2 regions of the Providencia sp. 6390 genome follow, and region 1 is predicted to be linked to the other one. Evidence: predicted binding sites of a transcription regulator. Region 1 holds the regulator's gene; the other holds the start of a gene.
What was found. The regulator Fur, encoded in region 1, represses iron uptake genes when iron is present. The targets are predictions, from matches to a motif close to ATAATAATGAGAACNACTATCAA.
Positions count from the first base shown of each region.

Region 2: the regulator Fur is predicted to act here: its motif matches at 10,730-10,752, upstream of AC3Z9T_RS15345 (TonB-dependent siderophore receptor).

Region 1 is NZ_JBYVYL010000002.1:203,778-220,221, forward strand. It holds gene ybfE (LexA regulated protein) at 18-311, shown strand; gene fldA (flavodoxin FldA) at 453-980, shown strand; gene fur (ferric iron uptake transcriptional regulator) at 1,153-1,602, shown strand; partial or broken gene AC3Z9T_RS06175 (Rpn family recombination-promoting nuclease/putative transposase) at 1,987-2,562, shown strand; gene AC3Z9T_RS06180 (beta-N-acetylhexosaminidase) at 2,618-5,296, opposite strand; gene chiP (chitoporin ChiP) at 5,365-6,762, opposite strand; gene AC3Z9T_RS06190 (MFS transporter) at 7,343-8,764, shown strand; gene ansB (L-asparaginase 2) at 8,822-9,871, opposite strand; gene ycaO (30S ribosomal protein S12 methylthiotransferase accessory factor YcaO) at 10,051-11,805, shown strand; gene focA (formate transporter FocA) at 12,149-13,006, shown strand; gene pflB (formate C-acetyltransferase) at 13,077-15,359, shown strand; gene pflA (pyruvate formate lyase 1-activating protein) at 15,498-16,289, shown strand.
Region 2 is NZ_JBYVYL010000007.1:126,695-143,138, reverse strand. It holds gene AC3Z9T_RS15400 (glycoside hydrolase family 88 protein) at 1-288, opposite strand, end outside; gene AC3Z9T_RS15395 (sugar isomerase domain-containing protein) at 298-1,011, opposite strand; gene AC3Z9T_RS15390 (PTS sugar transporter subunit IIB) at 1,021-1,506, opposite strand; gene AC3Z9T_RS15385 (PTS system mannose/fructose/sorbose family transporter subunit IID) at 1,520-2,299, opposite strand; gene AC3Z9T_RS15380 (PTS mannose/fructose/sorbose/N-acetylgalactosamine transporter subunit IIC) at 2,292-3,071, opposite strand; gene AC3Z9T_RS15375 (PTS sugar transporter subunit IIA) at 3,076-3,513, opposite strand; gene AC3Z9T_RS15370 (GntR family transcriptional regulator) at 3,525-4,229, opposite strand; gene AC3Z9T_RS15365 (hypothetical protein) at 4,524-4,916, opposite strand; gene AC3Z9T_RS15360 (MFS transporter) at 4,913-6,250, opposite strand; gene AC3Z9T_RS15355 (LysR family transcriptional regulator) at 6,349-7,242, shown strand; gene AC3Z9T_RS15350 (ABC transporter substrate-binding protein) at 7,274-8,374, opposite strand; gene AC3Z9T_RS15345 (TonB-dependent siderophore receptor) at 8,439-10,643, opposite strand; gene AC3Z9T_RS15340 (HdeA/HdeB family chaperone) at 11,011-11,310, opposite strand; gene AC3Z9T_RS15335 (HEAT repeat domain-containing protein) at 11,706-11,942, opposite strand; gene AC3Z9T_RS15330 (MrpH family fimbial adhesin) at 12,822-13,829, opposite strand; gene AC3Z9T_RS15325 (fimbrial protein) at 14,071-14,619, opposite strand; gene AC3Z9T_RS15320 (fimbrial protein) at 14,630-15,172, opposite strand; gene AC3Z9T_RS15315 (fimbrial protein) at 15,172-15,696, opposite strand; gene AC3Z9T_RS15310 (fimbrial protein) at 15,710-16,342, opposite strand; gene AC3Z9T_RS15305 (fimbria/pilus periplasmic chaperone) at 16,384-16,444, opposite strand, start outside.

The DNA of each region.
Region 1 (16,444 bases):
ATTAGTATTAAAGAAATATGGCAAAAGAACAAACTGATCGCACCACACTTGATTTGTTCGCTGAGGAACGCAGGCCTGGGCGACCTAAAACAAGTCCGCTATCGCGGGATGAACAATTAAGAATTAATAAACGTAATCAACTTAAACGAGATAAAGTCAACGGGCTGCGCCGTGTTGAATTGAAACTCAATGAAGACGCTGTCACCATATTAAATCGGTTGGCTGATGAAAAAAATATGAGCCGGAGCGAGTTAATAGAAGAGATGCTCATGTCACAGCTCGCGCAGGTTTACGAGCCTTCAGACAGATAGCTTTGACTCAGTTAACCACACAAATTCGACAGATTTATTCAGCTTTTTTCGCCAAAATAAGGCCAAAGTTCTATTTATTCAAATTTAGCCCTATCTGGCCCTTTTCAAACCAGATTGGAAAAACAAGAGGTTATTCACTTTATGGCAGTCATAGGCATTTTCTTCGGTAGTGACACTGGTAATACAGAAAATATTGCCAAAATGATCCAAAAGAGATTAGGCAACGATAACGCTGAAGTTCATGATATTGCTAAGTGCAGCAAAGAAGACATTGAAGCGTTTGATATTTTACTTCTTGGCATCCCAACTTGGTATTATGGTGAGGCTCAGTGCGATTGGGATGATTTTTTCCCAACTCTCGAAGAAATTAATTTTGAAGGCAAACTTGTTGCTCTATTTGGTTGTGGTGACCAAGAAGACTATGCAGAGTACTTCTGTGATGCGATGGGTACTATTCGCGATATTATTGAACCGCGTGGTGCAGTAATTGTAGGTACTTGGCCAACTGAAGGCTACCATTTTGAAGCCTCTAAAGGTATGTATGATGACAATCACTTCATTGGTTTGGCCATCGATGAAGACCGCCAGCCAGAGCTAACTGAAGAGCGTGTTGATGCATGGGTACAACAAATTTCAGAAGAGATGTCTCTATCTGAGATCCTAAGTTAACGAACAAGTCAGCGTAGGATTGCTGATATAATTATAATAATGAGACAAAGCATGGTTTCTATTTTTTGTTTCCATGCCTATAATTGTAAATCAGTTTCGAAGACAACTGAATATATGTTAAAAATGTCTCATTATTGTTAAATTTTTGATTTAAGATACAGGACAAACCCGCATGACAGACAACAATAAAGCATTGAAAAATGCTGGACTCAAAGTCACTCTTCCAAGATTAAAAATATTGGAAGTACTTCAGGAGCCTGAGTGCCATCACGTCAGTGCGGAAGATCTCTACAAAAAATTGATTGATATGGGTGAAGAGATCGGTCTAGCTACGGTATACCGCGTATTAAACCAATTCGACGATGCTGGTATTGTGACACGTCACAACTTCGAAGGTGGTAAATCTGTTTTTGAGCTGACTCAACAGCACCACCATGACCATTTGATTTGCTTAGATTGCGGTAAAGTTATTGAGTTTTCTGATAAATCAATTGAAGAGCGTCAAACCAATATTGCTGCGCGCCATGGCATTAAACTCTCTAACCACAGTTTGTATCTCTATGGTCACTGTGCAGATGGTGATTGCCGTGAAAATGCCAATGCACACGAAGCGAAAGAGTGATTTAGTGGTTTCTAATCACACGATAAAATCGTAATAAAAAGGTGCTGATAAAGCCCTTGATTACTGAAGGACCTCATGTATTACATGGGGTTTTCTTTTATCTATACATAAACAACCTCTCCTCTTGCTACTGACTACTATCTCTGCAACATCCACCATCAACAAAAATCACTTTATATACTTTGTATAACGGCTCCAAAATCTACAACAAGGTCATAAAACCCTACCAATTGTTGTACCACTACTATTTTATACTCTAAATAATTCATGGTGCAGCTAAGCGACAAGTGAATGAGTCGCTAGGAGCATACATAAGTATGTGACTGGCGCGAATGAGCGTAGTCAACAACGCTGCAACTTGAAGTATGACGAGTATATCATGGGGAGCGCACCCCATATCCTTACTCACAAATGTGGACAGACTGTTTTACATTACCTGATGTAGCCCATAAATTGTATACACAACCCTTTCCTTTGATCGATGTGACCATTATTGATGATAATGAGCTAGTCAATCATCGAAAAATTGCTGTGATGGAATTAGCCATGAAGCATAAACAGCGACGAAATCAGTTTCAGATAGTGGTTCCGCCATTGGCTCGCGCCCTCAACCAGCACTATAATAACGACGATGACGTAATTGCCATCCTTAATTATCTGTTTACTACTCTAGACACACCAAATTTTGAACAGATACTACGGGATCTTGAACAACAAACGGAAAAACACAAGGAGCCCATCGTGAGCATTGCACAACGTTTACAGAACAAAGGCCGGCAAGAAGGTATTTTACAAGGAAGAGCCGAGGGAAGGATTGAAGGAAGGGTTGAAGGAAGAGTCGTAGGCATGCGTGAAGCACAAATTTCAATGGCTCGTAATCTTCTGAGAAATGGTATTAGCCTTGAATTAATTATGGAAAGCACAGATTTAAGCCGAGAAGAATTAATTTCTCTGCAATAATGCGATTACAAATCGAAATTGGTGGCACCTAACCAGTACCACCAATATTTATACCCTATTTTAATGTCACAATCTCCGCACGACTTGTTCGTGTACCCGCAGAGTTTTTCGCTCTAACCTGCACATTACCACTAACTTTTGGAGGGTTTTGTACTGAATAGATTTGCCAGTTGTCACTGTCTTCTAACGCATATTCGATCACTAAACCTGGATAGCTAAGATTTGCCAGCAAAACACCATTTTCAATTTTTGCACCCGGTACAGGAATACGGTAGGCAACACCCGCTCTATCTAATCTAGGCAATTCTTTTATTCCAACAACTGTTGCAAAACGGTTCCAATCATCAGCTAACTTTTGTTGTGAAACATAGTGAGTCTTACCACCACTATATTCACGGCCTGCTTGATAAGTATTTTCCCATTGCGCTTTATGCCATGCTCTCTCTGCCAATGGCAAGATCCTTGGGAATAGCATGTATTCTACTTGAGTATCTGTTCTAACAGCTTCACTCCATAGTTGCCCAGACAAACCATAGATCCCCGGCCAAGGTTTATCACTTTTCGCCGTAAACTGATTTCCATCCCTATCCACAGATGTTTCTGCATTTTGAGGTAAATTATCTGGTGCAAATGAGAAAACTTTTTGCTCATCACTAGCACGGGTCGCCCAATAATAGCCACTCTCACTTGGATTAACTTCATATGGCATATCTAGATAAACATAATCAGGGTTTGAAATAACGACTTGATAACCTTTATTTGCCCAGTCATTTGCTGAATCAAAGCCCCCCCAATAGAGGGTATCCCAAAAATTGACTCTCACATTTTTAGTTGCAAAGTCTTTCGCACTTGCAGCATCTTTCAAACCATCTTGCCATGCTTGCATGGTGGTGATCCCTTTTTGATGTAAACCTTCACTCACTTGTTTGGCAAAATGGCTAGAAAGGTGATCAAAATCGCTGATATCACCGTTTGCGATAAGCACCTGACAGGCTTTTGATTTTGCCCACGGCTTATCTTCTATCTGTTTATCAATAATCCCTTTACCTGGTTCAATCTGACCATCTTTATCTTGGAACCCAGCACCTAAACGAATATTTTTCGCTTCGTCACCACCAAAATGCCATGTTTTCAGTGGAACTCCAGCTTCCTCATGCATTTGCATCACTTCACTAACAACTTTATCAACAAAGTTTTTAGATGAATCTAAACATGGGTTTAAGTAGCTACGCTTATCATAAAATTGTACGGAGGTTGTCACTGATGTATCTGATGGATCAACTAAACGGTATTGTTCCGCTCCTTTCTCATCTCCAGCGGCTTTTAATTTATTATAACGTGCTTCCATTGATACCACCGCGGCTCGGGCATGTGCTGGCATATCAATTTCAGGGATCACTTCAATATGGCGATCTTTGGCATAACGTAAAATGTCAATATAGTCATCGCGTGTAAAATATCCGCTCCCCATATTATTATTTTCAGCGCCTGAACCTAGCTGCGGTAACAAACATTTTTGCTCATCAAGATCATGACAGCGCTGGCTCCCCACTTCGGTTAACTCAGGTAAACCAGGGATTTCAATCCGCCAGCCCTCATCATCGGTGAGGTGAAAATGGAATTTATTAAGCTTATAGCGAGACATTTGATCAATTAAACGCATGACCACTTGTTTACTATGGAAATTACGTCCAACATCCAAGAAAACCCCTCGATAGTCCATGCGAGGCTTATCTTTAACAGTCATCGCAGCAATCGTTGGTTTATCAGATTCTGTTATTGCGGAAAGAAATGATTCAACACCATAAAATAACCCAACATTATCATAACCAATAATCCGTGCTTTTTGTGGTGTCACCACAAGCTCATACGCACCACTCACTTGGTTATCAGCAGAGAATTGGCTAGGTGCGATTTTACCTTCAACCAGAAAGCCCTGATTATTTTGCTTAAGTTTTACTTGTTGCAAATGCTCATCAATGACTGCAAGTTCACCTTTAGTGAGCCCTTCTAAATGTAATTTTATACCTTTAGATAAATCAGCATTTCCTTGCTGTAGTGTGATATCAAATGGTGTAGGTAAAATTTGACCTCGTAACTGCTGTTCAGATAACGCCTTCAAAGAGAGATTTTTTTGATAACGATTTTCAGGAGTCATAAGTACGTTGTTGTCTGCTCCTGTTCTTTTCCAGTTATTCAGTTCAAATGGCGCTACAAATTGGGTCGTATCCTGAGTATCAGTACTTTTGAGATTACGTGGTAATGCATCACCAGATGTTGCATACCAACGCGGCATAAAGTCTGAATAACTCACTTGCCAATACTCGCCCGTTATTGGTAACACCACTTTTTCATTCGCTTTAATACCTTTAAACTGATCTGTTGGTGTTATTTTGTGTAAGTCACCCGTAACATGAGTGATCTTAAATTGCGGGTTATCTTGCTTTAATATTTGTCTAATGCTGTGAAAATAGAGAGCCCAATCATCAGACTCGATAGCGTTAGAGCCATTCGTTAATGTGATATCAACACGATTACATGCCGCCCAATCAGCGCCTAATGTGGCACAATCAATACCATGCTCCCCAGCTTGGTTATCAATGACATTAATTTTCACATCCATATTCGCTAATGCATCGACGACTTGGTTTGATGACTGTTCAGCGCTCACAACAGTTGAAAATAGAGTTGCTGAGATTAATAGTGATAAAGGGCTTAAATAATTTTTTTTCATTGTGACCTCAATATTAAATTCAAAATCAGCCACTGCCATATTACTTATTGATAGCAGTGACCGCGCTATCAAAAAATAGTAAATGGCATCATCACCATAAATTTAATGTCTTTTTCATCTTGGAATATATTGCCAAACCCACCACCATAACTTGGTATATCAGTATGGTTATCATATTTAGTAAAATGTAGTTTAAATAAAGTGTCTTTAGCTCTACCTGTTTGAATAGTATATAAAACATCAAAATTCCAAGCGCTTTCTTTTAATTTTACATCTTGTGCGTATTGAGAATTAGTACTTGGCTTAGCATCCCACCCATAAATATAAGATGTACCGACTTTCCAGCCAGCCAGATCCCATTTAGCTAGATCATACATAACACCTGCATAGACTGCTTTTTCATTATTAGCGTTATAATCTGAGCGCCCATCCCACCAAATATCTAAACGACCATTTGAAGTCGCATAACCAGGGGTCATTCGTTGTAAAAAATAACCTTGGTTGCCTTTTGCTTTTGAATAAGTACCTTCTAATCGAAAATCAAATTGATCATAGGTATATCCCAATGTCACCGCTTGCAAAAAAGCCAAACCATCATAAACATCATTCACACCACCGTCGGATACTTTATCTTTAGCGCCATAGAATTGGTATGACATACGAAGATCACGTGATGCGACAGGAACAGCGTAAGAGGCTTTAGCAAAATATTGATCCATATAATCTTTTGCTTGCCCGTAGGCGCCTTCCAAAACTAATGAATTTTTGAAATCATATTTGAAGCCAATAGATTGCAGATAACTAATACCTGTTTGTCCATCAGCTTCACGAAAGTTATACATGTCGCGATACCAAGGCGCTTTATAGCGATCAGTCCACATATATGACATGCTTAATGCACCATTTTGTTCAAAATCAAATGCAGCGCCGATTTCAAAACCCCGATAAGTGCCAGGCATATAGCTCCAATGGGATGCTAGTAGTGTTTGCCCTGTTGGTTGAATATACCCTCCACGCCCCCAAAATGGGCCATATTTCATTTTTGCGGCGGCTTTATAAACACTCACACCACTGCGATCGCCAGTCCATTTTTCATCCCAACGCGTTTTCGCGTCACTAAAACCAATCTCATTAGGTGCCGCAGGACCGCTATTTGATAACTCAATGGCTGTAAATGCGGCTAAATCTAAACCAAGCACATCTTGAAAATAACCAGAAGAATAATCGAGGCTAGCATTGACGGTAGAATGCTTTAGGTTATCGACATACTTTTTATATTTATCACTATCGGGGGACAAATCTTTTCTTGAACGATCACGCTGCCAATAATACAGCCCTCCCTTAAGGGTTGAATCATCAAGGAATTGCTCAGCAAAACTTATTGGTTGATAACTTACTGGAGCCAATGCAATTGCTATTTTTAGTGCAAGCAACCCCCTGCCATGATTGACATTTTTATTAACCATTCGGTATTTCCTCTAATCTTTTATATTATTATTGAATTATTATCTTAGTAGTAGCTCATTAGGTAATTATTAGTTTCAACATATAAAATACGCGTTCCTACTTAGCCTATTTTTCGCGACGCGAATTATCAAGACTAAAAATAGATTTATTCCTAAACCATGAGCTAAGACACATTAATTTTTCTATTTATTATCAGGATTAATTATTGGTGATAATTATATAAACCATATTAATATCCTAAATTAATGGTTAAGTTCAGATAAAACACGACATGAAACTAGCCCTTATAAGACTTATTTCAATATAAAAAATAACCTTCTATGAATGTAATCGTTTCAAGCAAACTTGATAAGTTGCAACAAAACTGCTTTAGTTGGTAAATAGTTTTTTATTTAAAAATAAACTAAGTAAATATTTGTCTTTCAATAAAATAGCTTTAGTCTACGTTCGTGAGCTCTCAAATATTTCAGGTGCAGCTTGATATTATTAGTAGTAGAAATAGTCCAATAGCAGAGGCAGAAAAGTGTAAAATGCTGCAACTTGAAGAGGATCAATCAAGACTGTTTATATTGAGTAAATATGAATAAACATCAGCAGGAAGGTTGGCGCAGTTTACTTACAGGTAAAAATCTTAGCTTAACACTCGCTTTATCGGGTGGTATTTGTCTTCATGCAATTAATGTCTATATCACGATCACTACATTACCATCCGTTGTTCGTGATATTGGTGGCATTGATTTTTATGCATGGAATACCACTTTATTTATCCTTTCTTCGATTATTTTATCCGCCCTCACATCACGCATACTTAATCAATTAGGACCTAAAAAAAGTTATGGGTTGGCTACTGTTATTTTTTTAATTGGCTCTGTGATATGCGCCATAACACCATCAATGCCAATCATGTTATTTGGACGAATTATCCAAGGTGCTGGTGGAGGTATTTTACTCACACTCTCCTATTCAATGGTGCATATTGTTTTCGCTCAACATCTATGGTCACGCGTATTAGGGATGATGTCGAGTATGTGGGGAATGGCAACATTATTAGGGCCCGCTTTAGGCGGTATTTTTGCTGAATATGATATTTGGCGAGGTGCTTTCTGGTGCTTAGTTTTAGTTGGGATCCCTTATTTATGGTTAACGCTAAAAGTATTACCCGCTAAAAATCCGAATGAGCATTGCCCACAACAACCTATCCCTTTACAAGCATTGTTACTTCTTTCTACCGCCGTACTGGCTATTTCTATCGGTAGTTTAAGCCAAGACAAACTTATTCCTGTTGGTGGTATGCTTCTAGCAATACTATTATGTGTAAGACTAGCGGTTATTGAACGCCGTGGTATTAATACGCTATTTCCCAGTGGAACATTTCATTTATCTGCTCAACTTGCGCCAATTTATCTGACGATGGCATTACTAGGTTTAAGTGTACAAACAGAAGTATTTGTACCTTATTTCCTACAAGTGCTGCACGATATTGCTCCATTAGCATCTGGCTATCTAGCAGCCCTAGTGGGAGCAGGATGGTCAAGTGCTGCAATTATTTCTTCATCACTTAAACCAGCCGTTACCACTAAAATTATTCGTTTTGCACCGTTACTCACCATGAGTAGCCTAATTATACTGACACTGTTTATGACAAAAACAATTTATATCGCATCTGCGCAAATTTGGGTTATTTGCTCAATGCTGTTTGTCACTGGTGCAAGCATTGGTGCAACATGGCCTCATTTATTAGCTAGAGTACTACAAGTTTCTTCAGGTTCTGAATCTCAAAAGGCATCTTCAGCGATCACCACATTACAGTTATTCTCAACTGCTTTTGGTGCTTCTTTAGCAGGTATGATAGCAAACCTTGCAGGCCTTTCTTCTCCAGGAGGAGTTGAAGGTACTCAATCTGCAGCAATATGGCTATTTGTGATATTTTCATTTGTTCCACTATTCGCACTCATCACCGCAAATATTGTGGCAAATCGAATTTCAGTTACCCGTTATTAAGTGTAGGCACATATAAATTATAAATAAGGGGGGAATCCCCCCTTATTGACGATCAGATTAGTATTTTTCGAATAATGCTTGGATTTGTTTTGGATCTTTAGTTTCAGTGAGAGCTAATTGTAATAAAACGCGAGCTTTTTGAGGGTTTAACCTTTCTGATGCCACAAAGCCATATAAATTGTCATCAACCTCAGCATTGCGCGTTGTATAGCCTGTTGGTACACGGCTTGAACGCACGACTACGATCCCCTCTTTCGCAGCAGTAGCGAGAGCATCAAAAACTGTTTTATACATGTTTCCATTACCAACACCTGCGCTGACAATACCTTCAACACCCTCTTCTCTCAGTGCTTTGATTGGTGCAGCTGATGCATTTGCATAATTGTAAATAATATCAACTTTAGGCAGTTTATCTAATTTGCTGACATCAAAAGCAGCTTTGTTGGTTCTTGGTATCGCAGATTTATAAAATGTCACTTTACCATCATGAATAAAACCTTGTGCCCCAGCATTGACTGCGTCAAAAGCTTGTACTTCAGTTGTACTCATTTTTACCACATCACGCCCTTGAACGACTTTATCATTCATAACCATCAGCACGCCACGATCCCCCGCAGATTGATCCGTTGCCAGTACAACTGCGTTGTAAAGATTTAACGGACCATCGGCACCCAGTGCCGTTGATGGCCTCATCGCGCCTACTAATACAATCGGTTTCTGGCACGAAGTGGTGAGATCAAGGAAAAAAGCTGTTTCTTCGAGTGTGTCAGTGCCATGAGTGATTACAAAACCATTCGTTTTATCACACTCTTGGTTAATTTTTTTTGCTAGCGTTAACCAAACTTGATCATTCATATCTTGAGAGCCGATATTGACGACTTGCTCACCACTGAGATTAGCAATCTTTTTTATCTCTGGTACTGCATTAATCAACGCATCGATCCCAACTTTTCCTGCTTGATAGCTTGATGATGTTGACGAATCGCCCCCACCAGCAATCGTTCCTCCGGTTGCTAATACCGTGATATTAGGTAATGCAAATGCCGAACCAGTACAGAGCGAAAGCGAGATAGCTGTTGCCAGTAATACTTTGTTGCTAAGTTTCATCCTATAACTCCTACTTATATTAACTGCAGTTATTATGTGGAATTAGAACAATATTTCCGTGATGACGCTTATTATTTTAGATGAAATTGCTGGCTATCTGATAATTTTGCGTGAGCTATAATACAAAAATCCGTATCATAGGCGCCAATTATCCCTCAAACTAATAAGCCATAGAACTGATGAGCCAAACATTTATTCCAGGCAAAGATGCCGCCCTTGAAGTTTCCATCGAAGCATTTCAAACTAAACTGAAAAAGCTAGGATTTGATATTGAAGAAGCCTCATGGCTGAATCCTGTACCCAATGTTTGGTCAGTGCATATCCGTGATAAAGAATGCCCTCTGTGCTTTACCAATGGTAAAGGAGCCAGCAAAAAAGCGGCTTTAGCTTCCGCTCTGGGTGAATATTTTGAACGTTTATCCACAAACTATTTCTTTGCTGACTTCTATTTAGGCAAATCGATCGCAGAAGGTGATTTTGTTCATTATCCAAATGAAAAATGGTTCCCATTAACTGAAGACGATGAATTGCCAGAAGGCATTTTGGATGCACGTTTACGTAAGTTTTATGATCCGGACAATGCACTAGCAGGTAGCCAATTAATTGATCTGCAATCAGGCAATGAAGAACGTGGTATCTGTGCGCTACCTTTCACTCGCCAGTCTGATAATCAAACCGTCTATATCCCGATGAATATCATTGGAAATTTGTATGTTTCTAACGGTATGTCCGCAGGTAACACACCAAATGAAGCTCGCGTTCAAGGTCTATCTGAAGTTTTCGAACGTTTTGTTAAAAACCGTATTATTGCAGAAAGCATCAGTTTGCCTGCAATCCCAGAAGAAGTGATGGCACGTTACCCAACCGTTGTTGAAGCGGTCAATACACTAGAAAATGAAGGCTTCCCAATTTTCTGTTATGACGCATCTCTCGGTGGTCAATTCCCTGTTATTTGTGTGGTGTTATTTAACCCACAAAATGGCACTTGCTTCGCTTCTTTCGGTGCACACCCTGATTTTGGCGTTGCATTAGAGCGCACCGTCACTGAGTTGCTTCAAGGACGTGGATTAAAAGATCTCGATGTATTCAATGCGCCAACTTTTGATGATGAAGAAGTCGCTGAACATACTAACTTAGAGACACACTTTATCGATTCAAGCGGTCTGATTAGCTGGGATTTGTTTAAAGATGATGCTGACTATGACTTTGCTGATTGGAGCTTCAAAGGTACCACACAAGAAGAATTTGCTACCCTGATGGCGATATTCAATCAATTAGATGCAGAAGTGTATATCGCTGATTATAACCACCTCGGCGTGTATGCATGTCGTATTTTAGTCCCTGGTATGTCGGATATTTACCCCGTTGAAGACCTGCATATTGCGAATAATTCGATGGGAGCACATCTACGCGAAACCATTATCAATCTACCTAGCAGCCAATGGGAAAAACAAGATTATCTGGCCTTAATTGAACAGCTAGATGATGAAGGTCTTGATGACTTCACACGTGTACGTGAGCTACTCGGCCTTGCAGTAGGTAAAGATAACGGCTGGAGCAACCTGCGCGTTGGTGAATTGAAATCAATGTTAGCACTTGCTGGAGGAGATCTTGACCAAGCCCTTGCTTGGGTTGAATGGACTCAAGATTTCAATAGCTCAGTATTTACGGCTGAACGTGCTAATTACTATCGCTGTTTACACACTTTGTTGTTATTAAGCCAAGAAGAACAGCGTGACATGTCACAGTACTACACTGCATTTGTCCGTATGTATGGTCAGGAGGCAGTTGATGCTGCATCAGCTGCATTAGTGGGAGATGCAAGTTTCTATGGCTTGTGGTCAATTGACGATGAATTAAAAGCATTACCTGCTCACCAAGCGCTACTGGCTGCTTATGAAAAATTGCAAAAAGCGAAACGTGAGAACGCTTAATTTTTCTTGATTTAATCCTTTTTAGATAATGGCCTTCGGGCCATTATCTTTTCATAAGTTAAATTAATTAAAAGTAAACTATATTTTTTAATAATTGGGTAACAATCCATCCCATTTATTTACTTTATTTTTAGGTTAAGCACTACAACATAAAAAATTTTTATAAAATTTAAAATTTATTTATACCAATAAAATCAAATATATAGTGCTAATTTTTACTTTTTCTTAACAAATGGTAACGGTAACTTGCAAGAGTTCATGATCCATATCAAATTTCTCAGTTATGCCGTTTGTTACTATTATTGCGTGCTATAATTAATCAACTTTGTAAGAGAGTGTTAGTATGAAAGCTGACAACCCTTTTAATCTTTTGCCTCCTGCTGTAATGGCTCAAGTAGCGGATGACTCTGGTGTCTACAAGGCCAATAAACATCCTGCAATTACTTACTTGTCAGCATTCACTGCCGGTATTTTTATATCCATCGCATTCGTTTTTTATATTACTGCGACCACCGGCGCGCAAGCAGCTCCATTTGGTTTTACTAAATTAATTGGTGGCGTGTGTTTCTCTCTTGGATTGATGCTTGTTGTGGTTTGCGGCGCAGATTTATTTACCTCCACCGTACTCACCATAGTGTCAAAAGCCACAGGCAGGATCACTTGGGGACAAATGTTCCTAAATTGGTTCAATGTTTATATCGGTAACTTAATTGGCGCACTGTTTTTTGTCGCTCTGATTTGGTTTGCCGGCCAATATACCGCAGCAAATGGCCAATGGGGTCTAAATGTTCTGCAGACCGCAGACCACAAACTACACCATACCTTTATAGAAGGTGTTTGCTTGGGTATTTTAGCTAACTTGATGGTTTGTTTAGCAGTTTGGATGAGTTATTCAGGTCGTAGCCTTGCTGATAAATTATTGGTACTTGTGCTCCCTGTCGCCATGTTCGTTGCGAGCGGTTTTGAGCATAGCATCGCTAATATGTTTATGATCCCATTAGGCATCATGATCAAAGAATTTGCACCTGTTGAATACTGGGCTCAAATTGGCGTCTCACCAGAACAATTCTCTCAACTGACTGTCAGCAATTTTATTACAGACAACCTGATCCCCGTCACTATCGGTAATATCATTGGCGGAGCTCTGTTGGTTGGTCTGATTTACTGGTTCATGCATTTACGTAGTGGTCAAAAACATTAATAGCCACTGACACACACGAAAAGATTTATTAAGATCCTTAAAAGATCCATTGTTAAAAGGTAAAAGTATCATGTCAGAATTAAATGAAAAATTCGCTTTAGCATGGCAAGGTTTTAACCAAGGTAACTGGCAGAATAACGTCGATGTACGTGACTTCATCCAGAAAAACTATACTCCATATGAAGGTGATGAATCTTTCTTAGCAGGCTCTACCCCAGCAACTGATAAGTTGTGGGAAAAAGTCATGGAAGGTATCAAAATCGAAAACCGTACTCATGCCCCCGTTGATTTTGACACTGATGTTGCGTCAACGATTACTTCCCATGATGCGGGCTACATCGCTAAAGATTTAGAGCAAATCGTTGGTTTGCAAACTGATGCTCCTCTGAAACGTGGTCTTATCCCATTCGGTGGGATCAAAATGGTTGAAGGTTCATGTAAAGCCTACGACCGTACCTTAGATCCAAGCCTGAAAAAAATCTTTACTGACTACCGTAAAACTCACAACCAAGGCGTTTTCGATGTCTATACCCCAGACATTCTGAAATGCCGTAAGTCAGGTATCTTAACCGGTCTACCTGATGCTTATGGTCGTGGTCGTATCATCGGTGACTACCGTCGTGTTGCTCTGTACGGTATTGATTTCCTGATGAAAGACAAATTCAATCAATTCACTTCTCTGCAAGAAAAATTAGAGAAAGGTGAAGATCTACAAATGACCATCCAATTGCGCGAAGAAATTGCTGAACAGCACCGTGCACTAGGTCAAATCAAAGAGATGGCAGCAAAATATGGCTATGACATCTCTGCTCCTGCAACTAATGCACAAGAAGCCGTTCAGTGGACTTACTTCGGTTACTTAGCGGCAGTTAAATCACAAAATGGTGCGGCAATGTCATTCGGCCGTGTTTCAACCTTCTTAGACGTTTATATCCAACGTGATATTGAAGAAGGCAAACTGACTGAACAAGAAGCACAAGAGCTGATTGACCACTTAGTCATGAAACTACGTATGGTTCGTTTCTTACGTACGCCTGAATATGATGAGCTGTTCTCTGGTGACCCAATTTGGGCAACAGAATCACTAGCAGGTATGGGTCTTGATGGTCGTACACTTGTGACCAAAAACACCTTCCGTTTCCTGAATACACTGTATACCATGGGCCCTTCTCCAGAGCCAAACATGACTATCCTGTGGTCAGAGCAACTACCACTTAGCTTCAAAAAATTCGCTGCAAAAGTTTCAATCGATACATCATCAGTGCAGTATGAAAACGATGACTTAATGCGTCCAGACTTTAACAACGATGACTATGCTATCGCATGTTGCGTTAGCCCAATGATTGTTGGTAAACAAATGCAGTTCTTCGGTGCTCGTGCTAACTTAGCGAAAACCATGCTGTATACCATCAACGGTGGTATTGATGAAAAACTGAAAATGCAAGTCGGTCCTAAACATGCACCAATCATGGATGAAGTTCTTGACTTCGATACTGTGATGGATCGTATGGATCACTTCATGGATTGGTTAGCAACTCAATATGTGACTGCACTGAATATCATTCACTATATGCATGACAAATACAGCTACGAAGCTGCATTGATGGCTCTGCATGACCGTGATGTATATCGTACAATGGCATGTGGTATCGCGGGTCTGTCAGTTGCAGCTGACTCACTGTCTGCTATCAAATACGCAAAAGTTAAACCAATTCGTGATGAAGACGGCATTGCTGTCGACTTTGAAATTGAAGGTGAATACCCACAATTTGGTAACAACGACTCTCGTGTTGATGATATCGCTTGCGACTTAGTTGAACGTTTCATGAAGAAAATTCAGAAACTGCACACTTACCGTAATGCAGTGCCAACTCAGTCCATCTTAACTATCACTTCTAACGTTGTGTATGGTAAGAAAACAGGTAACACACCAGATGGTCGTCGTGCTGGCGCACCATTCGGACCAGGTGCAAACCCAATGCACGGTCGTGACCAAAAAGGCGCGGTTGCTTCACTGACTTCAGTTGCTAAACTGCCATTTGCTTACGCGAAAGATGGTATTTCTTATACCTTCTCTATTGTACCAAATGCATTAGGTAAAGATGATGATGTGCGTAAAGCGAACTTAGCAGGCCTAATGGATGGTTACTTCCACCATGAAGCCTCTATCGAAGGCGGTCAGCACTTGAACGTTAACGTCATGAACCGTGAAATGCTGTTGGATGCGATGGAAAACCCAGAGAAATATCCACAGTTAACTATCCGTGTTTCAGGTTATGCAGTGCGCTTTAACTCATTAACTAAAGAACAGCAGCAAGACGTTATTACTCGTACTTTCACAAGTTCAATGTAATAATTAGATTAGTAAATCAATTAAAATAACTAAAAAGCCCCACTACTATGGGGCTTTTTTAGAACTAAACCTGAATACTTTAAATTGCTCACGAATAGCCTCACATTAAGTATGACAGGTATTTTTGGAGTTCCTGCTATGTCGACCACAACAACTATTCCAACTCTTGATATTTCAACCACCTCGCCGCCAGCAACGCTTGGTCGTATCCACTCATTTGAATCATGTGGAACCGTCGATGGACCGGGGATCCGTTTTATCGTCTTCTTTCAAGGCTGCCTGATGCGCTGCATGTATTGCCATAACCGCGATACATGGGACACCCATACAGGGCAAATCGTTACCGTTGATGAATTAATGAAAGAAGCAGTGACTTATCGTCACTTTATGAATGCCACAGGTGGTGGTGTCACCGCATCCGGCGGAGAAGCGATTTTACAAGCTGAATTTGTTCGCGACTGGTTCCGTGCATGTAAAGCACAAAACATCCACACCTGCCTTGATACTAATGGCTTTGTTCGTCGCTATGACCCAGTTATTGATGAATTGATGGAAGTCACTGATTTAGTGATGCTCGATTTAAAACAACTTAATGATGAAATACACCAAACATTAGTAGGTGTTTCAAACCATCGTACACTTGAATTTGCTCGATACCTTGCGAAACGCAATCAAAAAACGTGGGTTCGTTATGTTGTGGTTCCAGGTTGGAGCGATGATGACCATTCTGTTCATTTACTTGGGGAATTTACCAAGGACATGAAAAATATCGAAAAAATTGAGTTACTCCCTTACCATGAATTAGGTAAACACAAGTGGGAAACCATGGGTGAAGAGTACAAATTAGATGGTGTTAAACCACCATCAAAAGAAACAATGGAACGAGTAAAAAGCATACTTGAAAGTTATGGTCACAAAGTGATGTATTAACTGATTATAACGGTTCTATTATTATATACTCTCAATAATTCGAGGTGCAGGTAGGCGACAAGTGAAGATAGACGGGGAGCATAGATAAACTATGTGACTCGGCTAGCTGAACGTAGTCACTTATTCCTCAACAAAAAGCGCTGCAACTTGAAGTA
Region 2 (16,444 bases), on a different contig from region 1:
TTTTAATCTCTGCTCAAAACTAACAATATTGCAGCGAACACCATCCAAAAAATCATTATCTTGCGTGAATTCATAAGCAATGGCTTGCATGCCAGTCCAAAAACCATTTGTCCAATCATCATTACCTTTAATTCGATATTGATTGTTTTGAGCGCTCGCAGAAGGAAATTGATCGGCAAATCTTTCCATATTCTGTTTTAGCTTTTTACACAACAAACTAAGCTCATCCGCTATTTCTTCTCGAGTTAATGGCGCAGGCAGATGATGTAAAAATGGGTAATCAGACATTAATCACTCCTAGATTGTAAATATCCGCTCACGATATTCGGTTAATAGCGTTTGGTTATATTCTTTACCACCCGGCTGATTAATACTTCTCATCACTGGCGGTTCAACGCCTTCCTGCAAGAGAATGTCAATGCACTTAATCACAATACTGTTAACAATATAGGCATTAGTAATTGACGATACTGGCCCAGTCATGATTTTTCCATTATCGATATTTACCGTACAGTCGCCCTTCGGACTGCGATTATCAATCACCACATCAGCAATGCCATTAATACCTGCTAAGCTTGCATCAACGGGGCCGGCAGATGAAATACCGCTAGAAATGACCACCAGCACATTGCCTTTTGCTTTAATATTTTTTGCTAACTCAATATGTAGTGGTTTGGTTCCTGAATTAGAAACCATCACAAAACAGTCGTTAGGACGAATATCAATTAAATTAGCAAAAACATCACCAGTACCATCGACAGAATCTAGCCATCCCATGTGACCATAGAATTGCTCAATAGCGCGGGTATTAACTAAACCACCTGCCCTACCCGCAAGCTCTACCGCAGCAGCAAAAGAATGACCTGACCCAAAGCCGTAAATAACCCCTTTTTGACGAACACATTGCGCAAAAATTTCTGCTGCTTTAGTAATTGTGTCTTTCTGAGTTAAGTACACGCTCTCAAGCGTACTAATCACACTTTCATAATACTTTTTTTGATTGTCGCTCATAAAATACCCTTACATCCCTTTAAGAAAAGTACTGATATCCGCATCTGGCTCTTCAGGGGTCATTTGTGCAGTAACACTTACACCTCTTTCTAATAGCTCACGAATAGTATTTAATTCTGTATCGCTAATACTGACTGAGCGCTTAATTTGTTTTCTATCATCCTTGTTCGACATATTACCGATATTAAGTTGCTTAACCTCTAAGCCGCTATTTAACATCTGCAAAGCAATTTCAGGGGTTTTAACTAAAATTAAAACCTTTTGATTTTCATAATTACCTTGGCTGATATTATTAAATGCCGTTTCGCGAGCAAGAATCGACGTATTGCACCCATCTGGTGCGGCACTACGTAACATCATCTTTTCAATATCGTTGGCGGCAACAGCATCATCAATGATCATAATGCGGTTAGCATTAAAGTGACTGACCCAGCGAGTCGCAACTTGCCCATGAATTAAGCGATCATCAACGCGAATATGTACAATACCTTTCATAACAGCATCCTAATTAACTAAGAATATTAAGGTTATAACCAATCACACCAATAAACATTAAAATAAATATCACTCGAGTTGAGTTCATTCTTTTAAGACCGAGCAACCAATACGTTAGTAATACAACTAATAATGGCACTAACCCAGGCATTAATTGGTTGGCTACATCCTGTAGCTTTAATGAAATTTCACCATAGTGGAACTCAAAGCCTAATTTGGCTTTCACCACCGAAGGTATTAATGCACCAATAACGGTTAACCCTAAAATATTGGCTGCACGGGTAATTTTATTTAAACTGTTTGTCAAAGAGCCTAATAGATTTAAACCTTCTTGATAACCTTTACCAATGCTATAACGCATAAACAGTAAACGAATAAAGAAGAACATCACCCATAATAATAACCCTGCGGGGTTGCCCTGCAATGCCATATAAGAGGCAATCGAGCCGATAATCGTGGTGGGTATGACAAAGAATAACGTATCACCAATACCTGCCAACGGGCCCATCAACCCAGTTTTAACACCGACAATCGCATCTTTACTTTCTAAGCCTTTCTTTTCTTCTAATGCGAGGTCTACACCTAAAATCGCAGGAGCCATCGTATTATTGGTATTAAAAAATTGGCTATGTACTTTTGCTGCTTGTTTTAATTCTTCAGGGTCTTTATATTTTTCTTTTAAGAAAGGATAAATACTGTATAAATAACCCAAACCTTGCATTTTTTCGTAGTTCCAGCCGCATTGCCCAAATAAAAACCAGCGCCAGAATACTTTTTTAATTGATTTACTCATCACCCATATCCCCACTTGTTTTTTGAGCTAGCTGAGCTTTTTGATTGTCGGCATTGAAGATATAAATTGCGACAGCTAAACCGATGATTGCAGCGCCTAAAATTGGTACAGATAAATACGCTGCCAAGAAGAACCCAAGGATCAGGAATGAAATATTTTTCTTAATCGGCAAGTAACGCATTAATATCGCAATACCCAATGCAGGTAACATCCCCCCAGACACTTTCAATCCATTCATGATTGATTCAGGAACATGCTGCACAACGTTATTTACAAATGCAGAGCCAAGAACTAGTGCAAGAAATACTGGTATCATGCGAGACAATGAAATAGGTAGCTGCCCAACTAAGTTCATTCTTGTTGCCAGTTTTATATTACCGCGCTCAATCAACGAATCTGCTTTATGGTGAATAAAGGTATTAGTAAAACGTGCTAAAATATCGAGTTGTACCATCAATAAACCAATAGGCACCGCAATAGTTGCACCGAACTCTGCGCCTTCGCCACTCATGATAGCGAAAGTGGTGCCAAGCACCGCCCCAGTCATATAATCAGGTATGGATGCACCACCAAAGTTACCTACGCCCAAAACCAACAAGTTTAATGTGCCGCCAATAAATAAACCTGTTGTGACATCACCCATAATTAGGCCAGCAAAAAAACCCGCCATACTCGGCTTAACCAGACCTAATGTTGTATTATTCCCATCGTAGATTGCAAAGCCTGAATAAAGCGTTAAAAGAATAATTTGCCAAAACTGAATATGTTCCATTTAATTATTCCTCTTGTTCGCTACATTGTTTATCCCATATTTTTTTATTCATTTGAAATAGGCCTTCTTTTGCTGTTAAAAGAATTTGTTTCTGAGTTTCTTCTTCTAGTGACTCTTCATCAGCCATAATGATTTCGAGAACCAAATTTAAATTCATCCCTGTAAATAAATGTGTATTTTCCCATAAATTATTACTAGCAATAATTGATAGTGCACAGTTGTAAGGGGTACCATTCTTTAAATCAGAAACAATAATTAGGTTATTTTTATCTTTTGTTAATTGATTAATTTTGCTGTTTAGTTCTTCTTTAAATTTTTCAATGCCTTTCTCACCGGTTAATTCGTGATAATCGACATTATCTTGTTCTCCTAGTATCAGTTCGACAGCTTTTTTGGTTCCACTTGCGTATCCTTCATGAGAAATCAGTAGAATACTTGCCATAGATATTCCTTCTAGGTGTTTCTTATTTCAATATGAAATGCATCAATCGTTTTATAGGTTTCCACATATTCAATAACCTCTTTTTCATTATTTAAGGTTAAGCGCCGCATTAAAACTACTGGTGTGTCTGCGACTAACTGCAAATAATCACTAAACTGTTGCGGTATCACCTTAGTAATATCAATAGTTTGTGTAAAAGGCATCGAATACATATCAAGGTTATTACTATCTCTTAATAACTCATACAGAGATTGATAAGAACCGCTTTTTAATAAACTGTCATCTTTAATATAAGACGAGCAAATATGTGAAACTTGAATAGCAAATGGCTTTTTATTGTTATAACGAGCCCTCACTATTTTATAATATTGACCATCCTGCTGAATTTTTAACTTATCTAAAATTTCAGCTTCATTTTCTAACGTGCAAGAAACCATTTTAATTGATTGAATACCAACCAACTGATTATCTGTTTCAGAAAAAATAATTCTTTCATTACGTTTAGCCTTAGAAACAAAAGAACCTTTCCCCTGATAGCGAACAATATACTCTTCATTCACCAATTCTTGGATGGCACGTAAAATTGTCGCAGTACTCACCCCATAACGACTTTTTAATTCTGATTCACTATAGAATTTTTGCCCTGGCTTAAACAACCCCGAATTTATCTCTTCTAACAACTCATCTTTGATTAATTGGTACTTAGCACGGTGCATTTAGAAATCTCTTGTTAACTTTTCAATGTGATCAGCATTAGTTTATGAGTTTCATCATACAACAATGTTTTTTGCAGTAAACCCTAAAAACCAACTTAACCGGTTAACCGGTTAAGTATTTATTTAAAACAATAACTCGATCACAAATTTCCCTTGTTCAGGGCTATCAAAGGCAGGTTTTTTATCGAAAAAAGAGCAGGTAAGCCAGAAAGGAAACAAAGAAGTGAGTTGTATCATTGAGTTTTCATTGGCTAGCTCCTATACAGGTTTGGAGCTAACCATCTAATAAATAAACTATTTTTCAGTTATTGGTGTTTCATGCAGATAAGTCCAGAAACCTTGATCGCCTTGCACTCGAATACAAACCGTAGAAGTTCGTTGTAATCGAGAGTTATCTAGTTCATGTAACTCACGGTACTGTAGCCAACAATATTCACCCGCTTCCAAAATAGTTTGAATATTATCAACCGTGATCTTCAACGAAGGTTTAGCGCCAACGTTATTACTGAACAATGTATTCACCTGCGCCAATCCTATACAATCCCCCCCCATGGTAACCATCTTAAAATTGGCATCGAAGCTAGCCAATAGCTGATTTAGATCATCAGGCTTGTGGCCCGTAAAAACATTTTCAATCAACTTATGCAGCTCGATAACACTTTGGATCGCTTTATTCATATTACTCATGCGCTTTTCTCTCTAACAATGGAAATTAACGACAGCAAACTCAGTATTGCTGCAATAAAAAAGGTGTATTGATAGCGAAGCAAATCACTCTGTGCACTCACTAAGCTGAAAATAGAAATCAGTACTACCGTGCCAACGCTAAAGGCCACTTGTCGGTTGATATTCCACAACACGCTACCTTGCAATAGATCCTTACCTGAAAAATCAATCAACGAACTAATCTGTGCTGTATTAGCGGCAATCCCACCACCTGACCCCATCAGTAAATAAGCAATAATCAATTGCATCAAATCAGCACGACTAGAGACCGTAAATAACAAAGCGATACCAGTGCCATGTAGCAATATTCCAATAAAAAACAATCGTTTTTTACCAATATGATGATATAGATATCCGCAACTCAACATGGAAACTAACGCGCCAGCCGCATATAGCAACATAAACATGCCAGTCTGACCCGCATTAAAATGCAGGTTAGTTTGCAAATTAAAAATATTGAGTAAATTAACCCCAGTAAATATTCCTGGAACAGCGTAATAAACAATAAAAGCGTTACGCAAATTACTGTTGCGTAATAATTGGAAATTTAAAATAGGTGCTTGGCATTTCTTTGCATACTTAATATAAAATGCAAAAATAATCGCTGAAAATAACAAGCTCCCCAGCGCTAACAATAAGTGGTGATAATCGTTATAAAAAGAGAATGACAGTAATAATAGCAATAAGCTGACCGACACTAACAGTAAACCAAGCACATCCGGTTTTTCCCTTTGTTGTCGCTCACGATGATTAATCCATAACCATGCCAAAGCCGCAGCAAGCAATGAGAAAGGCAAATTCGCGTAAAACACCCAGTGCCAAGAAAAACTATCAATAATCATTCCACCTAATGCAGGTGAAAATGCAGGAGCTATCAACGCAACCGCCATAATCATAGTGGAAATACGATGACGCTCTTTATTTGGAAATAAAGTAAACACCAACGCCTGGCCCACAGGGATCAATAATCCCCCTGATACGCCTTGAATAAACCGCCAAAAAATTAAGCTATAAATAGAATCACTCAGACCACACATTAACGCACTGATTGAGAATAACAGCATGGAAAAACATAACAGCTTTTGATTACCAAACCACCCTGCCAACCATAAGCTAATTGGCATAATTAACACTAAACCTAAAATATAACCATTTGCTACCCAAGCCACCATCGATTGGCTAGTGGAAAAAACTCGTGCGATATCAGGCAATGCAATTGCCGACATAAAGATGTTTACACAGTCAATAAAGAACCCAAGTAAAAATATTGTCGCGATTTTATATCGATAAGACATAACTACCTCCGGCGACAAAGAGTAGTGATCGACCCTTCCTTTGTCGATGCAAGAGGATTAAACTCATTGTTTAATAAAAACAAACAATGACAGTGATTATGCAAAAAAATCTCAAGCAAATAACCACATTCCTTCAAGTAGTCGATTCAGGATCGTTTACTAAGGCAGCAGACATATTGGGGCTGAGTCGTTCGATGGTCAGCATCGATATTAAACAGCTAGAGAGCCAATTGAATGTCAGCTTACTAACACGCAATACCCGCAGTATTGCGCTTACCGAAGCAGGAAAACACTTTTATGATGACTTCAAACGTATTCAATTAAATATCGAGGAAGCATTTGAAAGAAGCCAAAATTTAGGCTCCAGTGTGACGGGTTTATTGCGTTTTTCATCAACCAATGAATTTGGGCAGCGTTATATTTTGCCTTTGCTTCCTGAATTCTGCCGCCTTTATCCTAAGCTACGATTGCAATATAGCTTTAATTCTTCCTTAGATGATTTGGTGACAGAAAAATTAGATCTGGCAATACGCTTAGGTAACTTAAAAAACTCTTCACTGAAAGCGCGAAAAATTGGTGAATATGCCATCTATATGGTTGCATCACCGCAATTCGCTAAAACCCATTCAATCAAGCATATTGCGGATTTGGCTCAAGTGCCTTGGATCACCCACTCGCTATTAAACTGGCAAGATACGCAATATGTATTGCAAGATCAGCAAGGTCAAAAACAGGCGTTACCCATCATTAAAAGCCAATATGAATCCAATTCTGCAGCAGTCATCCATCAAATGGCAATGGCATCATTAGGGCTAGCTATTTGCCCCGCATGGTTAGTCAATGAGGATATTCAATCAGGCCGTTTAGTCAGAATATTACCCGAATACCATCTTCCCACTCAAAATATTCAATTACTTTATCCAAGTACCATTGCCCTACCGGCAAAAACTCGCGCATTCATTGATTATTTGGTGGAAAGATTTACGCTATAAAGAGCAGTGTCGTATACAACACTGCTTTAAATCAGAGAGATATCCAAAATACGCCATCGGTTTTAATTGCAGTAAACTGCCGTAGGAATTCCTGCAAATTTTGCTCTGGCTCTAAAGTTGCAAAAGTCTGCGGATGCATAAACTTAGCCATTGCCTCAATAGCAAAAATATTCATCGGGTTATTATAGAAATTATGATAAACCGCCATGACATGCTGATCTTTTACCGCTGTCAGCGATGAAATTCCTTGACGGTCAACAAGCTTAGCCAATTGCTTTTTAGCTAGTGTTGCATCAGCACCATAACCCAATTTAACGGCGATAGAGCGACGATTAAAATTCTGCCAATCAGCACCGGTTAATAAATAGTAATCAGGATTTAAGCTAATAATATTTTCAATCGAACTTTCAGCCCCCTTAGCAGGGAAACTATCTTCAACTAAGTTTTTACCGCCTGCAAGACTAGCAAGTACACCAAAACCTGAACGGCCATAAAGTTGGCAGCAACTATCCGTAAATAAACCTGCGTTCGCCTCAATTAGCACCGACGGATAAGGCTTTTTCAATTGCCCTTCAATTGCTGCGAGTTTTTCTTGATACAGTTTTGCGAAGCTATTTGCACGTTCTTGAGTTCCTAACAACTCGCCTAATAACACAATACTTTTTGGCGTGTTATTAGCAATATCCATACGGAAATCAATAAAAATAACCTTAATCCCAGCAGCTTCCAATTGTGGCATAAATTGGCTGTCACGCATCGCTGCATAATTAGACTTATGCATTAATACCACTTCAGGTGCTAACTCAAGTAATTTTTCAATTTGAATACCGGTTTCACGTGTTTTTCTCAGTGTCGGTATTTTAGCTAATTCAGGAACCGCCGAAAAATAAGCCTGTTTTAAATCAGGTGCATATTGTTCTAATGAATCACTCCAACCAACAAGACGTGAAAAGCCTTCTTGCCCAGCCGCAATATCTACCGACAAAATATCTCGCCCATCGATCAAAAATAGTTTATCGACGGGAAGGTCTACGCTTACTTCGCGACCTTGCAAGTCAGTAATGACGGTTGGCGTTTTAGCTGATGCAATCACACTGGCTAAACATAGTAGCCCAGTTAATAACCATTTCATTGGACGACCTCATTAGGTAAAGTTGAGCCATCAATTAGATAAGATGGCTCAACTAATATTTAACTTAAAATGTCACACTATAATTAAGCGCAAAAGTTCTGCCTCTACCTTTATAGGTATACAAGTCTGCAGCACCATAATTCGGGCTATATAACTTAGGTGCGCGCTGCCCCCAAATAGTGGTGTAATCTTCATCCAATAAATTTTCTACCGCAAAGCTAACTTTACCAACAGGCAATAAATAGCTACCTAAGAAATCCACAGTATTATAACCATCAAGTTTGTTACCATCGGCATCAGAAATATTGAAGGTTTGCTGACTTTGTAAACGCAATGACCAGTCATTTGGATCCCAACCAACATATGCAGTCACTTTTGACGGGCTAGCAAACTTAACGCTCCATTTTTCCCATTTGCCATCCACTTTAGTTTCTGATTTTTGCAGATTAAAGTTACTACCAATACTCCAATCACTATCATCAAAGAAATAATCAACTGCACCTTCCACACCATAAATACGGCGTTTATCTGACTTCATATAAATAGTCATATCCGTATTGTTGATATCATAACTTCTGTCTGATAAAGAATAATAGGTGGCGATCTGTGTACGCAGATTCTCACCGGTATAACGCCAACCTAACTCATAGGAATCAACTTTAATGCCTTTTACTTTAGTGTCATTAATATTAACGCTATTTTCTAAGGCTAAATGCCCATTAGCATCCGGTGTTGCTGCATATTTCCCTGTACCATAATATTTGGCAATATCAGGAATTTCGAAACCTTGCGAGAAATTAAACCATGTTTGCTGATTTTCAGTTAAATTAGCTAATAGGCCTGCATTAAATAGCAAGTTGTTATAATCAGTATTCCCACCCGGTACGGCATCCGCTGATTTAATTTTACCTTCGGCAATTTGCTGTTGTTGCGCATAACCCACAAAGTCATCAACTTTGTTTTCAGTATATTGATAACGCACGCCACCGCTTAAGGTGAAAATTGGATTAATATCGTAGCTACTTTGTAAGAATGCAGCCATATTGGTTGTGGTATAACTTGGATAACGCCCAACTTGATAGGCTTTTTGCAAATCCATGCCGCCTGATTCTTTCGCTTTATCTAAATTAAAGAACATTTGGTTAGCGCGAAATTGTTCATGCTCAGCGTCAGCACCATAAGTCAGCGTTAGGTTATCGACAGGCTCGCTATTAAACGTTAGCTTAGTGCCATAAAAATTGGTTTTTTGATCGGAAGCACTAATACTGGTGACATCCTTTGCTTTATTTAATGCAGGAAATGGATAAAACTTTTGTGATTCGTCACGGTAATAAACTTGAGCAACAAAATCTTGTCCCCATAGATCGCCATTTGAATATTGTAAATTCAACATATGGCGTTCAGTGCCCGGTAAACGATCTGAGTTTAATTTGCCACTATTATAGGCTTCGCCTTCGCCCTTCACAGCCGCAAAATCTTTGCCTAAATAAAGCCCATGTTTGCCATCAGACTCACTTTTATAATATTGCACTGTTGCTTGTAGTTGCTGATTATCATCAATATTAATAACACCAGCGCCCATCACATCCAAACGGTCAGAAAACTGCAAACCCGTTTGTGTATTATCAATATTAATTGCCTTACCTTTGCCATCATACCAACCACCATAACGTTGATAGGCTACAGATAAACGACCGTGAGCATTTTCATTACCACCACTCATTGCCGCAGCAACATTTTCATCATGATCTTTACCATTATTAAAACCAGTTTTTCCGCCAATTTGCAGATCAACTTGTTTCTCTTCTTGACCTTTTTTGGTGACAATATTAATTAACCCGCCGCTACTGCCCCCACCATATAGAGAAGTGGCTCCAGAAATAACCTCGATATGATTAATATTAAACGGATCAATAGAGTCTAATTGGCGACTATCACTGCGCGAAGAATTTAAACGTACACCATCCACCATCACGATCATTGAACGACCACGCATATTCATGCCGTAGTTGGTACGCCCTTGACCGCTGACACTCATACCAGGGATCAACTGCGACAAAATATCTTTTAATTCTTTACCGCCTTCTGCCTGCTGCTCAATTTCAGCGTTATCAATCACCCAAGTCGTTTGCGCCATTTCAGACACACTGCGATAAGAGCGCGTTGCTGATACGGTCATTTCATCTTGTTTGCTTTCTGCTGCAATGGTCACTGGTGCAATAAATGAGGCGAGGCACGGAGAGAGTACCCAAAGATGCTTAATTTTCATTAGCCTAAGATCCTAATATGTAGTTATGTTTTTTAGTAAACCAACCGCTTGATCGACATAGCGGCTAATATTAACTGATAATACACATACAATTAAGAACTATTATCATTGTTATCTATTTTTTTTAACGTCAGATAGATACAAATCACAATAGAAAAACCAATAGCCAATGAAGCTAATTGATAAATAGGAAAAATGCGGGGCGAGATAATGTGAAAAACAAACTCATTGGAGTTTGATCTACCATCAAAAAAAGATGAGTTGTCAGCAAGTATATCATTTATTAAAACCCTATGTCTGGTGCTTGCCTTTGAGTATAACAAAAGCAAACACCTAATTAACAAGGCTTTAACTAGCTGAACTTAGATTATTTCTTAGATGCTAAATAATCTTGCAGAGTTCCTTCTGGGTGTTTCTTACAGAACTCAACAATCTGAGGTGCTTCAGCAACGCTTTGCTCAGTCAGAGCAACATAGTCACCGCCTTTAAATTGCGTATCAGTATTTGTGATCCATAACGCAACTGGCGCCCAGCTTTGTGGGTTGAGGTTAATATACTCCTGACAAGTCATCTTCTCAGGCGTGACCATTTTTGAGTCAGCAGCCATCGCATTAACAGAAAATGCTGCCATTGCAGCCAGAACGCTAGAGATAACAATCTTTTTCATTATAGACCTCTTTATGTATTAATAATGCATAACTTTACTCGCCATACTTTAAGCTACCGCGTTGTTGCCAACTGTATCTCAAATTATTTAGAGTCTATGTGGCAGTGTTTATTTTTATCACAAACTAATTAAAGTTCATATAATCTTATTTGGATGATTGAAATAGAATAAATAAAACATTCGATTAGATTATCAAAATAAGCTTATCCTAATAATAGCAGCAACATATGCATCAACACAAATAATGAGTTTAAGTTCTGACACTCATATTCAGATTATTATCAATAATAATTTAGTATCAATTTCATACGTTAAACTAAAGTAACGTTTACTTTCCGAGAATGATATAGCGAGGTAAAATACTCGTAAGAGTTTTATTAAATTAACTAATCATATTAATCTTTTTGTTCTAATGCTTGCTCAAAATGCCCAGACAGTTTACTTAATGAACGAATAGATGAAACCGCTACTTCTTTATTTGGGTCTTTGCATAAGTCAATTAATCTAACAACAGCTTCTTGCTGTTCTATTGTGGCTTTATAATCACCCAATGCAGAGATCGCTGCAATTTTGACATCATCATTACCACGAAAGGTTAACTCCATGAGAGTATCTATGATTTGTTTTTCCATAATTTAGCCTGTTATAGCAAGTAGATCTGATATGACTGGCTATTTTAAGTTAAATCAATAATTACATCTTACCGTATTACTTAACAATAAAAAAATTTAATATGTAATTTACACTTATTAAGCTAATTAATCAGCGTATTAAAAACAAGGTAAAGAGAAAACCATCAAATTAAGCGTTAAAAATGCAAAATGTTATTAATAATAGTAAAGCTCGATGGTTGATGAACCATCAAGGTGCAATGGTGATAATAAATTTAAATCTTTTTACGAGTAAAATACGCTTGTATGACTAAAATACCCTCAAAATATTTAAAAGAGGATGGGATAGTTGAAGTAGCATCATCAAAAAAATATAAATTCTCATATAATATGATACAGGCCATAATCAGTTCATCTTTATATTCATTAATTTTTTCATTGAAGAGACTGACAGTTCTAATTTAATGAGTACTAAAATACGTTATGATAATTTATCTATACATCGTTAACTAATGATGAGTTTTAATTAATCGCACTTCGCCACCCTGAAAGTAATGATTATAGAATTAGCCATAAAAATAATCATTATTTATTAACGAGTCTCTATTTAAGATAAAAAATGACCCAACAATATCTATTGGGAATTTTATTTAAAACAAACCTCAAAGTACTATATAAAAAATAAAAGTCAGAAAAACTTCTCTAATTAATGATTAGAGAAGTTAAGTCACCTAATCTGTCGTGCATGAAAGAGATAATATTTTTAACATCTCCAAACAATCTTCAGAAGATTTAGCTATACATAATTATAAATTAAACCTATCCTCATGAAATACCGTCATCACCAGATGTATTATAAAAAGGTTTACCAACGCAGATAAATTGTAAAACTATAAAACGTTATTGATATGTAGATATTAATACAATATTACCTTCATAGTTTCCAGCAGATGCAGCAGACGTATCTAGCGTAGACTTTATAGAGAAATTCCCTGTTCTTCCAGACAACTGAAGAGGCTTATTCCCACCGAAACACGAAGTATTTCCTGATGAAAGACATGCACGATTACTAACGCCACCATCCATTCTATAAACAGCTCCTCCAGAAGAATCTGTCTCTCCTCCTGAAAAATACAGTGTCACTGTTCCGGAACGAGAACAAGTAAAAGAACCATTGATAGTTTGTTCTGATAAGTCATAACGCTCAACTACACCATGATCAATTAGGTTTGGAATATTTATATTGCACGTTAATTCTGGCTCAGGTTCTACAGGCACAGTAGGTACATCGCCACACTCATTTAATATAGGATAGCTTTGTGTAGAATTCTCAGGAACAACCCACAGCTGGTAACACTGTTTTGCTAATGTAGTTGGATCCCCTGAAAACCTAACTGGCCAACTCTTAAAACGATAATCGTAAATTGTATCGCCTGTGTTAAATTGGGTACGAAGCCCTACAATACAGTTAGAATATGTACGAGCATATGTAGGGTCTTCCCAAGAGTTATCATGTACTCTCCAACCGTATGGTGCATGTGAAACCATCCAAACTGGCATGCCACCAAATGTAAATCTCGGCTGAAAATATACCTCACATCTTCCTGTAATCTTAGCTAACGGTTCATCATCTGTAATTGAGTTAATAAGTGGCCGTATTGTAAACCCTTTAGTTCTAATATCAGAACCTGGTGCCCAGCATGCCTTAGATTCATTATTTAAAAGTGGAAATGGATCTGCACGGCAATAATCTTTCCAAACTGTATTAGTCGGTGACCATGGTAGATACCGAAATATTGAGTCTCGCGTCGTAACATCTTCAGTTCTCACATATGCGGATATATAGGAAAAACTGATATTAGGCAATAATGATAAAAATAGCATAAAAATCATAATACATATACGCATATGAACTCTCTTTCATTTAAAATGAATAATATAAAATTAAAAAATTTAATCTAGTACAACTAGATGAATTCTCTAGCTATCTATACTGTTATAGACAAGCACGTAATTACCGATTTAATTTCATTGCGTTATTTAAAAATAAAGAATAAATCCCCATAAAATGGAAATAAAGAATATATAAAATCATTAATCAATATTTTCATATCAAAAAGTAAAGATATAAAAATAACCTTGATAACAACTACTCATACACCAAAGTATAAGTCAGTGTGGCATAAAACCACCCAGGCTTAATACTTTTATTCTGCAATGCAGTAGGTTCCGCTTTTAAATAAGCACGAATAGGAATAGTCAAATCACCATTACTAATCGGATAAACCGGTTCAACTTTGGCATCATTAATCGGTAATGCCTGCCCTGTCCCTGTCTCCAAACCAATCACAACGCCAGAAGCCTCACTGTTTGAATCAAACTTTAATAAACCATCTGGTGTTGCATCGCCAGTAAATCTAGCTGAAATCGTTTTGCCTAATGAGGTATTGCACTTTTCTAATTTAAATTGAAGAGTACGATCACTATATTCACCACGCTCACCGGTATATAAATCTTTAATATTAACGTTTTCGCCAAAGTAAACATTGGTATAATTACTATCGGGGTGTACCGTGCACGGCAAAGCTACTAACTTACCACTATATTCAATATTACTGGGTCCAGCCGCTTGGCTGATTAATGGTAATGTCACCAATGAAACGGCCAAAAAACTTCCCAATAGACAATTCGTTTTCATTATTTTTCTCCTATGGGTAAAGCATTTCGACTGTCGCGGTTGCTGTAAAAGTACCTTCAGCAGGCATACTTCCTTTATTACGGATGGGTGTCGCAGTAAAAGGTAATTGCTTAGTACCATTACTTGACATCACCACTTTTAACCCGTCATTCGGTTTCACTGCCGTGCCGTCTGACTCTAAATAAATACCTAAATTAGGTTCAGTGGTTTGTAACGCATCGTTATAGAAGTTTGTAGGCATTCCCTTATATTTCATATATAACGTGACTGAATTGCCAAGACCGGCACCACAACTCACCGTCAGTGTGAAATTTTGCTGATAATTACCATTGCGACTAACATTAAGCTCATCAATATCGGTGATCCCAATTTCGCCAAAGTTAATTCTAATCGGCTGGTCTTTACCATTAGCGTCATAAACATCACAAGGCGGGTTATCAATTAAGTTACCTTTGAAGTATACTTCGATGGAGGCCTGTGAACTGCTGCTAAAGAGGGATAACAGCCCCATGAGACCAAACAACTGATTTCGTGATTTCTGTAAGTTGCACATTATTGATACCTCACACTCAAGGTTGCTGATGCCTCAAACTCACCACCGCTAATTCCCCCAATATCACTGGGAACGGCAACAGCATATAACGTTGGTTTACTGTTATATCGAAAAGACAACCAGCTATCATTCAGTTTCAGTTGTTGGCTACCATTCAAAATTTTGATGGCCATGTTGTTTTCCGTGGTTTTTAACATACCCTTGTCAAAATTGGAGTTAGTATCACGTGCATCCTGTCCGGTAAACTGAATTTCTATGGCGGGGTTATCATCGTCACAACTAATATTGTAATTAATCGGTGTACGACCATAGGAAATCCCATCAATTTGATTAATGATCATGTCGGGGAATGTGACCTGAACAGGCAGGCCGATGCTCGCCCCATAAATATCACAGGTTTTTTCCACCACAGTCACTTTCACTAAAATGGCAAACTCTCCCGCAACGCTCTGCCCACTGGCGAATAAGCACCCACCTGCGATGAGACCCGCAATGGCATGTCGAATAAGGTTTCTTGATTTCATCGTCAGCTCCCGATTACTCATAAATCATTTCAAAAGCAATCAGTGCGGTATAAGCCCCTGCTTCTAAAGGCCCACTAGTTCTGACGGGCGTGACATAATAGGTCAGCTTATCTTGCCCTGATGCCAACAAAACAGGATTGCTGTCTTCACCTAATGGCAATGTTTGCCCCTGGCTATCACTAAGAGCAAGGCCCAGACCGGATACGCCATTCACTCGAGCGTAGTTAGGCATAAATGGAACGGTAGGTGCGACAAAACGCACTTTGACTGCGGGCTGGGTCGAACTCCAAGCCGTTTGCCCTGTACGGGTATTCTCAAGCGAGGTTGGGGTTTGTAAACAATCAAGCAACTCAATCTCAAATGGGATTGGGCGTCCATGCCCATCTTTGCCACTCAATTGTGCCGTTTCGGTATTCCCTAATAACACTGACTGGTAGCTTGACGTCATCGCCAGTCGGCATGGACTCTCAGTGAGTGAACCTGACACATACAACACGCCATGTTGACCATCGACGTTCCAGTTATCGCTCGGACGATATAACGCTCGGTTATTGTCTTCTGCAAAAGCAGATAAACTACTTGCTCCTGCAAACAGGCAAACTAAAAGGCTATTGCGAATATGCTGAGTCAGTTTTTGTTGAGCCATGGTTCTCTCCTTTCCATTCATGCCGACAGGCCTGAGATAATTTATTGTTTTGCTTCAGGAACAACCTGACAACTAGATGCCTGACAACGGAAATTCAGCTCA